DNA from 2 places in the Neobacillus sp. SAB-20_R2A genome. Region 2 is predicted to be linked to the other one. Evidence: riboswitches for the same ligand, from Rfam matches in the RefSeq annotation. Region 2 holds a riboswitch; the other holds the start of a gene.

Region 1 (6,222 bases), 590 kb from region 2:
CAATCATGGCAGCTCGTCAGGTGAAGGAATTTTTAGAAACAGGAAATATCAAAAACTCAGTGAATTTCCCAAATACCAGCCTTCCTTATACTGGTAAGCGGCGCGTGGCGGCATTCCATCATAATGTTCCAAATATGGTTGGACAGATTACATCTGCAGTATCCAGCTATCATTTAAACATTGCTGATATGGTCAACAGAAGCCGCGGGGATTATGCCTATACAATTATTGACATTGATAATAAAGTAAACGGTGATGTTATTCCAGGATTAGAGGAAAAAGTAAAACAAATTCCTGGAATGGTGACAGTTCGGATTATTTAATTAGGAAAAATTAAGTTACATGAAAATGGAGCCTGGTTTCAATACCGGCTCCATTTCTTTTACCCAATTTGATTCTATGCTGATAATTTTAATTTTTTCTCTTTTTTCCTTCTATAAGAATACAAAGCAAATAATAGAATAAACCATAGTGGTGTCAACAATAGGGCCGGACGGGTAGCGTCGGCGAACAGCATGATAATGAGAATCGCCGCAAACAAGGTTAGGACCGCATAATTAACAAATGGTGTAAATGGTGCTTTAAATTTTGACTTTGCCTGTAAGTCCGGACGAGTTTTCTTATACCTTACATGACAGATCAGAATGACGCCCCAAACCCAAATAAAACAAATGGCACTAATGGTTGTTACGATTCCAAAAGCCTGCTCCGGAATAAGTTTGCTAAGGAGCGCTCCCCCTGTCAGGACAAGAGTCGAAATCAATAATGCATTACTTGGCACATGATTTTTATTCAGTCTCGCAAAATGGGCTGGTCCCTGGCTATTATTGCTTAAATTATATAAAATCCGGCTTGTTGAAAACATCCCACTGTTACAAGCAGAAGCGGCTGAAGTTAGAACGACAAAATTAATAATTCCTGCAGCAATCGGAATCCCGACTAAACTAAACGTTTTGACAAACGGACTTTCAGCTGCATTCAGTTCCGTCCATGGATTAATACATAGAAGAACGATCAATGCGCCAACGTAGAAAAATAAAATCCGTAAAGGAATTTTATTAATGGCCGATGGGATATTTTTTTCCGGATTGGCTGTTTCCGCTGCCGATACACCCACTAATTCCACACCAACGAATGCAAAAACGACCATTTGGAATGAAAGCAAGAAGCCTGTCATTCCATTTGGAAAAAGGCCGCCATGTTCCCAAAGATTTTTAATAGAGACCGCCCCTGCATCTGTCTTGAATCCCATCACTAGCAAAATGATCCCAATTCCGATTAAGGCAAGAATGGTAATGACCTTTATTAAGGCAAACCAGAACTCCAATTCTCCAAAAAGCTTTACCGTTAATAGATTGAGGCCCAATAAGACAACCAAACAGACAATTGCAGGTATCCACTGTGGGATATCAAACCAATATCGTACATATACACCAACAGCAATCACATCAGCCATAGCGGTCATAATCCAGCAAAACCAATAGGTCCATCCCGTTACAAACGCAACTCGCGGTCCAAGGTAATCTTCGGCAATGTCAGTAAAAGACTGATAGCCCGCCTTAGACAGCAGGAGTTCCCCCAGCGCCCTCATCACAAAGAAACAGGCAATACCTACGATTAAATAAGCAAAGATAATGGATGGGCCAGCCAGTTGGATGGCTTTACCCGACCCCAGGAATAATCCGGTACCAATGGTGCCGCCAATTGCGATAAGTTGAACGTGCCGATTTGCTAAATTCCTCTTTAATTCTTGCTGTGCCAACCTTGACTCCCCCTTAAAATTTAAAAAACCCAATAAAAAAAGAGATTGGATGTCCTCCAATCTCTTAGGTCATAAGAATAACAAATAATACTTATTAAGCTGACAATTGTCAGCATGACAAATATATATTCAGTACTCTTCTGTCCTTTTGCCTGAGATTGTGAACCCTTCGGCGCCGCGGAATCCGCGGTCTCTCCAGAAGCTGCTCCTGCTATAGTGTGATCCATAGCAATCATAGCTTGCTAATTATTAAGTTTTTTAGATAATATTGTTGAATAATTTTTAATTTTAGTAGTATTAAATTACTTTGTCAACAATAAATGACTCTTAAATATTTTAATGACTCTCTGGAATTAATTTAAACCCCAGAGATAAGAATTTGAATTCGCTTTCATTAAGTTGTAATAGAAAGCCAAAGAACAGAAAAAGTATGTTATAATAATTGTCGAAATAAGTAGCTTTGTCTATAAAGGAACAGAATATATAAACGGGAAGGAACGTGAAAGAATGAGTAACGGAGTTTTCAAAATCCCAACACCTGCAAATGAACCTGGCAATACTTATGCTCCTGGGACAAAAGAACGGGAAACATTAAAGGCAGAATTAACACGCCAATCTAGTATCGTAATCGACATTCCTGTGATTATTAATGGCGAAAATATAAAGACAGAAACAGTGAAGCAAGTGGTTATGCCACATGATCATCAACATGTTTTAGCAAACTATTCGCAAGCCGGAGAAAAGGAGCTGCGTGATGCTGTTGAAGCTGCAATGGCTGCGAAAGAAGCATGGGCTAATATGGCTTGGGAACACCGCGCCGCTATTTTCTTAAAAGCTGCTGATTTAATCTCTGGACCATACCGTGATGTCATGAATGCAGCGACAATGTTAGGACAGTCCAAAACAGCTGTTCAAGCTGAAATTGATTCTGCCCAAGAATTAGTAGACTTCTTACGTTTTGGCGTTGATTATGCAAATCAGGTTTATCAAATTCAGCCAAGTAGCATGAAGAATGTATGGAATCGTACAGATTACCGTCCATTAGACGGTTTTGTATTGGCGATTTCTCCATTTAACTTCACAGCCATTGGCGGAAATCTGCCAGCAGCTCCTGCGATGATGGGGAACGTAGTCGTTTGGAAACCAGCAACAACTTCTATTCTAGCAAACTATTACTTTATGCGTATTTTAGAAGAAGCAGGATTACCAAAAGGTGTCATCAACTTCGTACCTTCTCGTGGTTCACAAGTATCAGAAGTTGTATTAACAGACCCTCGTATGTCTGGATTCCATTTCACTGGATCCACAAGTACGTTCCAAACGATTTGGAAAACAGTCGGAGAAAACATTGCAAGCTATAAATCTTACCCTCGTTTAATTGGGGAAACAGGTGGTAAGGACTTCGTATTTGCTCATGAAACGGCACAAGCAGACAAAGTAGTAGCGAACCTTGTTCGCGGTGCTTTTGAATACCAAGGTCAAAAATGTTCAGCCGCTTCTCGTGCCTACATCCCGGCAAGTTTGTGGGAAGAAGTGAAAGACGGTTTAGTGGCAGAGACGGCTAAGCTTAAAGTTGGGGATGTCCGCGACTTCAGGAACTTCATGGGTGCAGTTATTGATAAAGCAGCATTTGATTCAATTACAAGCTATATCGATTACGCAGCAGCTTCTGAAGAAGCAGAAATTATTGCTGGCGGTACTTATGATGATTCTGTTGGATATTTCGTTCAACCGACCATCATTGTGACAACAAATCCAAATTTCAAGACAATGGTAGAAGAAATTTTCGGACCAGTATTAACAATCTATGTTTACGAAAATGATAAATTAGAGGAAACATTGGAGGCAGTTGATACAGCTTCTATGTATGCCTTAACAGGTTCGATCTTTGCCCAAGATCGCGGGGCCATTGTTCACTTAGAAAACCGCTTATCCGGCGCAGCTGGAAACTTCTATATCAATGATAAACCAACTGGTGCGATGATTAATCAACAGCCATTTGGCGGTTCTCGTGGATCTGGTACAAACGATAAAGCAGGTTCTGTATTTAACATGATCCGCTGGACAAGTCCTCGTGTCATCAAAGAAAACTTTGCACCAACTGCAGAGGTTGCTTATCCATTTATGGATGCAGAATAAGTAAAATAAGAAAAAGAGGTTGAAATGTTTAAGTTTCAACCTCTTTTTTTAGCCACTCGGGTGAGCTATATAAGTTACCAAACCTTTTGCATTGGCATATAATGCTGCTTGTGTCCGATCTACAAGCCCAAGTTTAGCCAGTATTTGACTTACATGTTTTTTAACAGTGTATTCAGTAATAAACAAGGTCTTTGAGATTTCTTTATTTGAGTGCCCCTTGCCTAGTTCAATTAAAACTTCCCTTTCTTTCGGGGTTAACTGTTCGAGTTCTCCATTATCAACAGCTTCGCCTGATCTCATAGCCAAATCCAAAACTCCTGGGTCATAGTATTTCCGGCCTTTACCCACAACTTTTAGTGCATGTATCAGTTCTTCAGGGAATGCTTCTTTTAAAACGTATCCATCTACTCCTGTTTCTTTTGCCCGGATAAAGTCTTTTTCTTCTATGGATGATGTTAATACAACGAATTTACATTCAATTCCTTGCTTCATTGCTTTCGTGATTAAATCTAACCCTGATTCATTTGCTAAACGAAGGTCCACTAAAGCAAGATCAGGCTTTAACGAATTAAAAAGTTCCATTGCCTCCCTGCTATTCGTTGCTTCTCCAAGAACCTCCATTGTTTCATCTAAAGCAAGTATAGAGGTTAGCCCTTTTCTGACCAAAGGATGGTCATCAACAATCACAACTTTCACTACCCAGACACCTCCAGAAACTCTCCCCCTCTAATGTTTGGAATTTCTATGTGAATCTCTGTTCCTTCACCATTTATCCCATTAATAGAGATTGTTCCAGTAAATGAGCTAACTATATTCCTCATATTGATTAGGCCAATTCCTTTTTCTCTCTTATCTGTATCTGTATCAAGGGTTACATTAATCCCTTTACCATCATCCTGGATAACTAATACTGTTTTCTCATCCAATAAGGATAATTTTAATTCAATACCATTGCACTCCCCATGGCGAACCGCATTTCCACAAGCCTCACAGATTATTCGATAAAGGGCCTGCTTTAAACTTTCTGAAATTAATGATTCATCTCCAGAAACTTGATAGTTTATCCATATGTCATTTAAACGGGCATATTCGTCCAAATACTTTTTTAGACGAACAAGAAATGGCCTCTCTCCTTTCTTTACCGAACTTAACCGATAGATCGCTGACCTTAGTTCTTTAATAGTTGTATTTGCAGACTGTGAAAGGAATTTAAACTCTTGATTCAATTCATCCCTGTTCAAGCTTTGGCCCTTTACCTGTAAGCTATGCATGGCACAAACAATACCAAATAATCTTTGCGAAACACTGTCATGTATTTCATTAGCGATCCGATTCTGCTCTTCAATGATAATCATTTGATCCATCATCTGGTCCATATGTAGCTTTTCAAACATGATTTCGCTTAATTCCGCCAAATACTCAAAGGGGCGATTTAAAAGAAATGTGTTCTCCTCATTATTTCCATTAGCGTCCTTTATTCCTATAATCCCAACATTATTCGCGCTTCTAATAATTTTCATTTGATAGGTATCCTTATTAAGCTTGCAGGTAAACGCCTTCCTTTTCATGCGAATATTTTGCCAATTGTCGATGAGGTCATTTTCTAATCGTGGATTATTGGTCAAATTTCCAATGTAGCTATTCTGCTGGTTAATATCTGTAATCCAAAGGAACACTTCATCCCTTTCTGTACATTTCATTAAAGCAATTGTTATTTCTTTCACTAACTTTTCAATACTCATCTTGGAATTAAAGTTCTCCATAAGATGGTAAAGAGACATAACATGCTCTAAGGTTTGTTGATACTTTTGATTTGTATCCGTAAGAATCGTATTTACGTTTAATAATTCAGACTGCTGCTCTTTTAAAAGGGATGTTTTTAAATACAATTCTTTGGTCAGTCCTGAGAATAATCTCAAAAGCATGGTTATCAGCAGACATACTAGATAAAAGTTAGATTTATCCTGCACGATCATAACGATATTATCAATGTGATAGAGATGATTCGTAATGAATGTGGCACTTCCTAGATAGAAGGCCAAAGATCCCCAACAAAAAAATGTCGTTAGAAAGCTTGCTGCTACTAACACCGGATTAAGAGCGTACCAGATAAATGGACTTGAAATACCACCTGTTGGAATCAGCAGTAATGTTAATCCAATGATTTCAACCAGGACAGTCGATTTTATAATTGTGATATTCTCAACATATTTTCTTTGTATATCTGTAATAATCCAGGCAGCGACAGATAGTGATACAACCATTCCCACTTTAAAATAAAAGGGGGATTGTGGACCTATTAAACAAAAGATAGAAGTTAA
Region 2 (6,222 bases):
ATCACGGTGACACTCGGATTATCCGCCATGCCTATGGTGAAGGACGTGAGTATGTACCGTTTGCCTTAAGAGCCCAAGAGTTATGGTATGAACTTGAGAGAGAAACACATCATAAGATTTTTACAAAAACCGGTGTTTTAGTATTTGGACCTAAGGGTGAATCTGACTTCGTTGCTGAAACGATAGAAGCTGCCAGCATTCATGGGTTGGATGTTGATTTACTAGAAGGCGAAGAAATTCATCAGCGCTGGCCGGGTGTAACCGTCCCTGAAAACTTTAACGCAATCTATGAAAAAAACTCCGGCGTCTTATTCAGTGAAAATTGCATTCGCGCCTATCGCGAGCTAGCTGAAGCAAATGGTGCAAAAGTGTTAACACATACAAGGGTTGAGGATTTTGAGATTTCCGAGGACTCTGTCAAAATCCAAACTGAATTTGGTTCCTTTACCGGCAGTAAGTTGATTTTGAGCATGGGGGCTTGGAACAGCAAACTTCTATCAAAATTAAATATTGATATTCCATTACAGCCTTACCGCCAAGTTGTTGGGTTCTTCGAATGCGAAGAATCACAGTATAGCAATACCCATGGTTTCCCGGCCTTCATGGTTGAAGTACCGACAGGCATCTATTACGGGTTCCCAAGCTTCAGCGGCTGCGGTTTGAAAATAGGATACCATACTTTCGGTCAAAAAATCGACCCGGATACAATTAATCGTGAATTTGGGATCTATACGGAGGATGAAGGAAATATTCGCAGATTTCTAGAAGAATACATGCCGGGTGCTACTGGAACTCTTAAAAGAGGGGCAGTGTGCATGTACACAAAAACACCTGATGAGCATTTTGTGATTGATTTGCATCCACAGTACTCCAATGTGGCAATCGCAGCAGGCTTCTCCGGCCATGGATTTAAATTCTCAAGTGTTGTTGGTGAAACGCTAAGCCAACTAGTGACAACTGGCAAAACCGAACATGATATTTCTCTTTTCTCTATCAATCGCCCTGCTTTAAAACAGAAAGCAAAGATCTAATAGATTATTAAATTGCCATTATCCTAGAACGATTAAAAAAATAATAAATTTAGAGGTGCAAAAATGAGCGAAAAAACATTAACCCAAAGCCAATTAACTTATTTAGATGCAAAACCGGGCATTCAATTAATTAAAGCAGGAACCTATAAATTAAATGAATTAAGCGTATTGCGGGGAACACCTGAGTTAAAGGGACAAATCCTTGATGTGCCGATTACAGATAAAAAACAAGTATTAACAATGGGTTACTATGCACTCCAGCCTTCGGTTGATTATTCTGCAGAATTTACGTTTATCGAAATTAAAGTTGTGACCAAAGGTAAAATGGTTGTCCGCGATGTAGAAGGAAACAAATATGTGGCAGAAGTAGGGGACGTATTAGTCTTCTCCCCTAATACAACGGTTATTTTCGATGGTGAAAGTGATGGCGAAGTGGTTTACTTCAAAAATGTAGAGGCAAATCCTACTTATTTGTAATAACCAAACTTATTTAAAAAAGCATTGACAATTACAAACAGAATGATTATTCTGAAAATAATAAAATTGAATAGGGCGGATGATTGTTGTGGGAGAGTGTAATATCTACATCTACCACCGAAGGAGCAAGTTCCAAAAAAACCCTTGGAACCAATCTCTCAGGTAAAAGAACCATAACAGGACGCACCTCTGGAGAGCGTATTTGAAAATGCCACCAAAGGAGAAAGCTCCAAATGTTGGAGTTTAACTCTCAGGTAAAAGGACAGAGAAGGGATGATTTTACACCCCTTTTCTGTCCTTTTTTGTTTTTTTTAAAGCAATTATGGAAAAATGGAGGAATTGTCAATGAGTTTACAACAAAACGATTCAACAATTTTTGAGGCAATTGAAAGTGAGAAAAATCGCCAGCTTCATACCTTGGAATTAATTGCATCCGAAAACTTTGTCAGCCCGGATGTTTTAGAAGCAATGGGAAGTGTGATGACGAATAAGTATGCCGAGGGTTATCCAGGTAAGCGCTATTATGGCGGCTGTGAATTTGTGGATGTCGCAGAACAGGCAGCGATTGAACGGTTAACTAAATTATTCGGCGCCAAATTTGCCAATGTCCAGCCACATTCCGGTGCACAGGCCAATACTGCTGTATTTTTTGCCCTGCTTCAACCAGGCGATAAGATTATGGGGATGAATTTATCGCACGGCGGCCATTTAACTCACGGCAGTCCGGTAGCAATGTCAGGAAAATGGTTCGATGTTGTTTCTTATGGGGTAAGAGAAGACAATCACCTGATTGATTACGATGAGCTGGAAGAAGTTGCGAAAAGAGAACAACCAAAATTAATTATCGGCGGTACAAGCGCCTATCCGAGAGTGATTGATTTTGCGAGATTTAGACAAATCGCCGATCAGGTTGGCGCAAAACTGATGGTTGATATGGCACATATTGCCGGACTTGTTGCTGCAGGTCTCCATCCTTCTCCCGTTCCATATGCGGATGTTGTGACCAGCACCACTCATAAAACATTGCGCGGCCCACGAGGCGGAGTGATTTTAACAAACGATGAAGAAATAATCAAACAAATAAATAAAGCTGTTTTTCCGGGAACTCAGGGCGGGCCGCTTATGCATATTATTGCCGCTAAGGCAGTTGCTTTCAATGAAGCATTGCAGCCAAGCTTTAAGGAATATGCCAAACAAATTATTGAAAATTCAGCTGCACTGGGAGAGGCGCTTAAGCAGGAAGGGGCAGCGCTTGTATCCGGCGGGACTGATAATCATATTGTGCTCCTCGATGTGCGTCCATGGGATTTAACAGGAAAAGAAGCAGAGAAATTGCTTGAAGAAGTCGGGATTACAGTTAATAAAAACACCATTCCATACGACCCGAAAAGCCCGTTTGTGACAAGCGGAATCCGCATGGGAACAGCCGCGTTAACAACACGTGGAATGAAACAAGAGGAAATGGTGCAAATCGCAAAAGTGATCGCAGCCGTTCTTAAGAGCAAAGGGGATTTAGCCGTAATCGAACAGGGGAGAAAGACAACAAAAGCAATTTGCGGGAGATTTCCATTATTTCAACAGCCAATCACTGTGTAAGAAAGGGGTAGCTTAATGGAGTATCAAAGCTGTTTTGACATCATCGGCCCGATTATGGTTGGGCCATCGAGTTCCCATACAGCCGGTGTTGTATCAATTGGGAAATTTGTTTATGAGTTGCTTGGAGGGTCCCCGCAAAGGGCGGATATTACTTTCTATGATTCGTTCTCCGAAACATACCAGGGACACGGAACGGATAAAGCGCTTCTTGGCGGCCTGCTTGGGATGAATACAGATGATACCAGAATTAGATATGCGGTTGAATTAACCAAACGATACGGGCTTCACTATGAATTTAAATTTGAAGATCGCTGCCCTTATTACGATCATCCCAATACAACTGTTATTAGGGCAAGACGTGCGGGCCATTTTGTTAAAGTAGGCGGTGTATCATTAGGCGGCGGTTTATCAAAAATCTTTATGATTGATGATGAAATAGTTGATATTCGATTAAGCACAAGTGATGATTTTTCAGAAATCGCAGCAAAATTTCGTTCCAATCCTTTTCATGAAGCAATCTTGGAGGGTGTATGATGGATTTTCGGTCAATGAACGAGCTTATTGAACTTTGTAACCGTGAACGGAAAACAGTTGGCGAAATGATGCTGATGGTGGAAATGGAAAAATCAGGCCGTGACAAAGAGACGATCATCGATATGATGGCAGAGCGGTTAATTAAAATGAAGCAAGCAGTGGAGACCGGTGTAGAAGATGCTTCCCCGGCACCAAGCGGTATTTCCGGCGGTGATGCCGTCAAGATGAGCGAATATGTAAATAACGGGAAGGGCTTATCAGGTCCATATATTAACGATGCAATGACGTTCTCGATGGCAACATCTGAAAGCAATGCACGGATGGGCGTGATTGTGGCGACGCCAACGGCCGGGGCAGCCGGTATTTTACCGGGGGTTTTATTTTCACTGCGAAAGAATGACGACACCTCCTATCGGGATTTAGTCATGGGTTTGTTTACCGCAAGTGCACTCGGATATGTGATTGCCAACCGCTCCTTTATCTCTGGAGCGGCAGGAGGATGCCAAGCGGAGGTTGGTTCGGCCACCGCAATGGCGGCCGGCGCAATTGTTGAATTAAAGGGCGGGACACCAGAGCAGGTCGTAAACGCCACCGCAATCGCGATGAAATCCCTTTTAGGGTTAGTATGTGACCCGGTCGCCGGTCTCGTAGAAGTTCCTTGCATTAAGCGAAACGTGATCGGCACTTCGATCGCCTTTTCAGCAGCCGACCTGTCGCTGGCCGGAATTGAAAGCCGGATCCCATGTGATGAAGTCATAGAGGCAATGTACAAAATAGGCAAAGAAATGCCGCGCACACTAAGGGAAACGGCACTCGGCGGACTGGCGATGACGGACACGGGAATAAAATTAAAGGATCGGTTACTTTGCAGAAACACTTAAGACGGAGGGGCTTAGATGAGTACAGATACAGTATTAAAGCGGACACCGCTTTTTGAAACTTATAAAAAGTACGGCGCAAAGGTCATTGATTTTGGAGGCTGGGAGCTTCCGGTTCAATTTTCCGGAATTTTAGAAGAACATGAGGCAGTCCGTAATGAAGCAGGCCTGTTCGATGTTTCACATATGGGTGAGGTCCTTGTAGAAGGAAAAGATGCTGAGAGCTATATTAATTACCTCGTAACAAACGATGTAACCAAGCTTCAGATCAACCAGGCACAGTATACGGCCATGTGTTACCCGGACGGCGGTACAGTCGATGATTTACTAGTTTACAAGTTAGCGAGTGAAAAGTATCTGCTTGTGATTAATGCGGCAAATATTGAAAAAGATTACGAGTGGATGAAACAGCAGGTACAAGGGAATGTTGCCTTAACAAATATTTCTTCTGACACTGCCCAGCTTGCCATTCAAGGTCCAAAAGCCGAAAAGATTTTACAAAAAGTAACCGATACAAATTTAGCGGAAATTGGCTTTTTCCATTTTGCTGATCATGTCACGGTTTCCGGGATCTCTGGTGTACTAGTCTCGCGCACCGGCTATACGGGAGAGGACGGATTTGAGCTTTATTTAGCGGCAGACAAAGTGGAAGCGCTTTGGGAGAGACTCTTAGATGCAGGAACAGAAGATGGCTTAAAGCCTTGCGGACTTGGGGCCCGGGATACACTCCGCTTTGAAGCCCGTTTAGCACTGTATGGTCAAGAGCTTTCCAGCGACATCGGACCGCTGGAAGCAGGCATTGGGTTTGCCGTAAAAACAAACAAAGAATCAGCATTTTTAGGTAAGGAAGTACTCGCTAAGCAAAAAGAAGAAGGATTAAAACGAAAAATAGTCGGAATCGAAGTGACAGGGAGAGGGATCCCGCGGCATGGCTATAAAGTATTTTCTGAAGGCGGAGAGGAAATCGGCTTCATTACATCGGGAACCCATTCCCCGACATTGAAGAAAAGTTTAGGCCTTGCCCTTTTAAGCGCGGAATTTGCAGCAGTTGGAACTCAGGTTAAGGTAGAGATTCGCAATAAGCAAATTGAGGCAGTTGTTGTGAAAACACCTTTTTATAAAAAGAATTAGGTTCATTTTTTCCGAGATTGATTGGTTTTACAGGAATGACTAAATTTTGAAAACTAGGGTGGAAGGAAGGGTTCATATGACAAACGCAACAGCAAACCTTTTATATAGCAAGGAGCATGAGTGGGTATTATTATTGGGTGAAAATCGTGTGCGAATCGGAATCTCTGATTATGCACAGCACCAGTTGGGGGATATCGTTTTCGTTGAGAATCCAGCAGAAGGCGATGAATTAACGGCTAACGAAACAATCGGGACAATTGAGTCGGTTAAAGCAGTTTCTGATATTTACTCACCTGTATCCGGTACCGTTGTAAGTGTCAATGAGGAACTGGAAAGCGCTCCTGAGACGATTAATGAACAACCATATGATGCCGGCTGGCTGGTGGAGGTAGAATTGTCCAATCCAGAAGAATTAGAATCGCTTTTAAATGAGGCTGAGTACCAGGCATTTATTAATGAAGGAGAGGAATAGGATGACAGCGACTTATCGATACCTTCCTGATACAAAAGAAGATCAAGCGGAAATGCTTGAATTGTTAAATGCTTCGTCTGTGGATGCCTTATTCGAGGATTTA

The links. A riboswitch is a leader RNA that binds a small molecule or an ion and turns the genes downstream of it on or off. The one in region 2 is predicted to bind glycine.
Region 1: another riboswitch for glycine. It lies ahead of V5M37_RS28620 (amino acid permease); the one in region 2 lies ahead of glyA (serine hydroxymethyltransferase).

The regions. Positions count from the first base shown of each region.
Region 1 covers NZ_CP145895.1:5,874,277-5,880,498, forward strand. The annotation lists gene V5M37_RS28615 (phosphoglycerate dehydrogenase) at 1-323, shown strand, start outside; gene V5M37_RS28620 (amino acid permease) at 398-1,762, opposite strand; glycine riboswitch at 1,893-1,971, opposite strand; gene pruA (L-glutamate gamma-semialdehyde dehydrogenase) at 2,270-3,901, shown strand; gene V5M37_RS28630 (response regulator) at 3,950-4,597, opposite strand; gene V5M37_RS28635 (sensor histidine kinase) at 4,597-6,165, opposite strand.
Region 2 covers NZ_CP145895.1:537,228-543,449, forward strand. The annotation lists gene solA (N-methyl-L-tryptophan oxidase) at 1-1,031, shown strand, start outside; gene V5M37_RS02650 (hypothetical protein) at 1,095-1,508, shown strand; glycine riboswitch at 1,588-1,692, shown strand; glycine riboswitch at 1,696-1,776, shown strand; gene glyA (serine hydroxymethyltransferase) at 1,854-3,104, shown strand; gene V5M37_RS02660 (serine dehydratase beta chain) at 3,120-3,638, shown strand; gene sdaAA (L-serine ammonia-lyase, iron-sulfur-dependent, subunit alpha) at 3,638-4,519, shown strand; gene gcvT (glycine cleavage system aminomethyltransferase GcvT) at 4,535-5,647, shown strand; gene gcvH (glycine cleavage system protein GcvH) at 5,724-6,119, shown strand; gene gcvPA (aminomethyl-transferring glycine dehydrogenase subunit GcvPA) at 6,121-6,222, shown strand, end outside.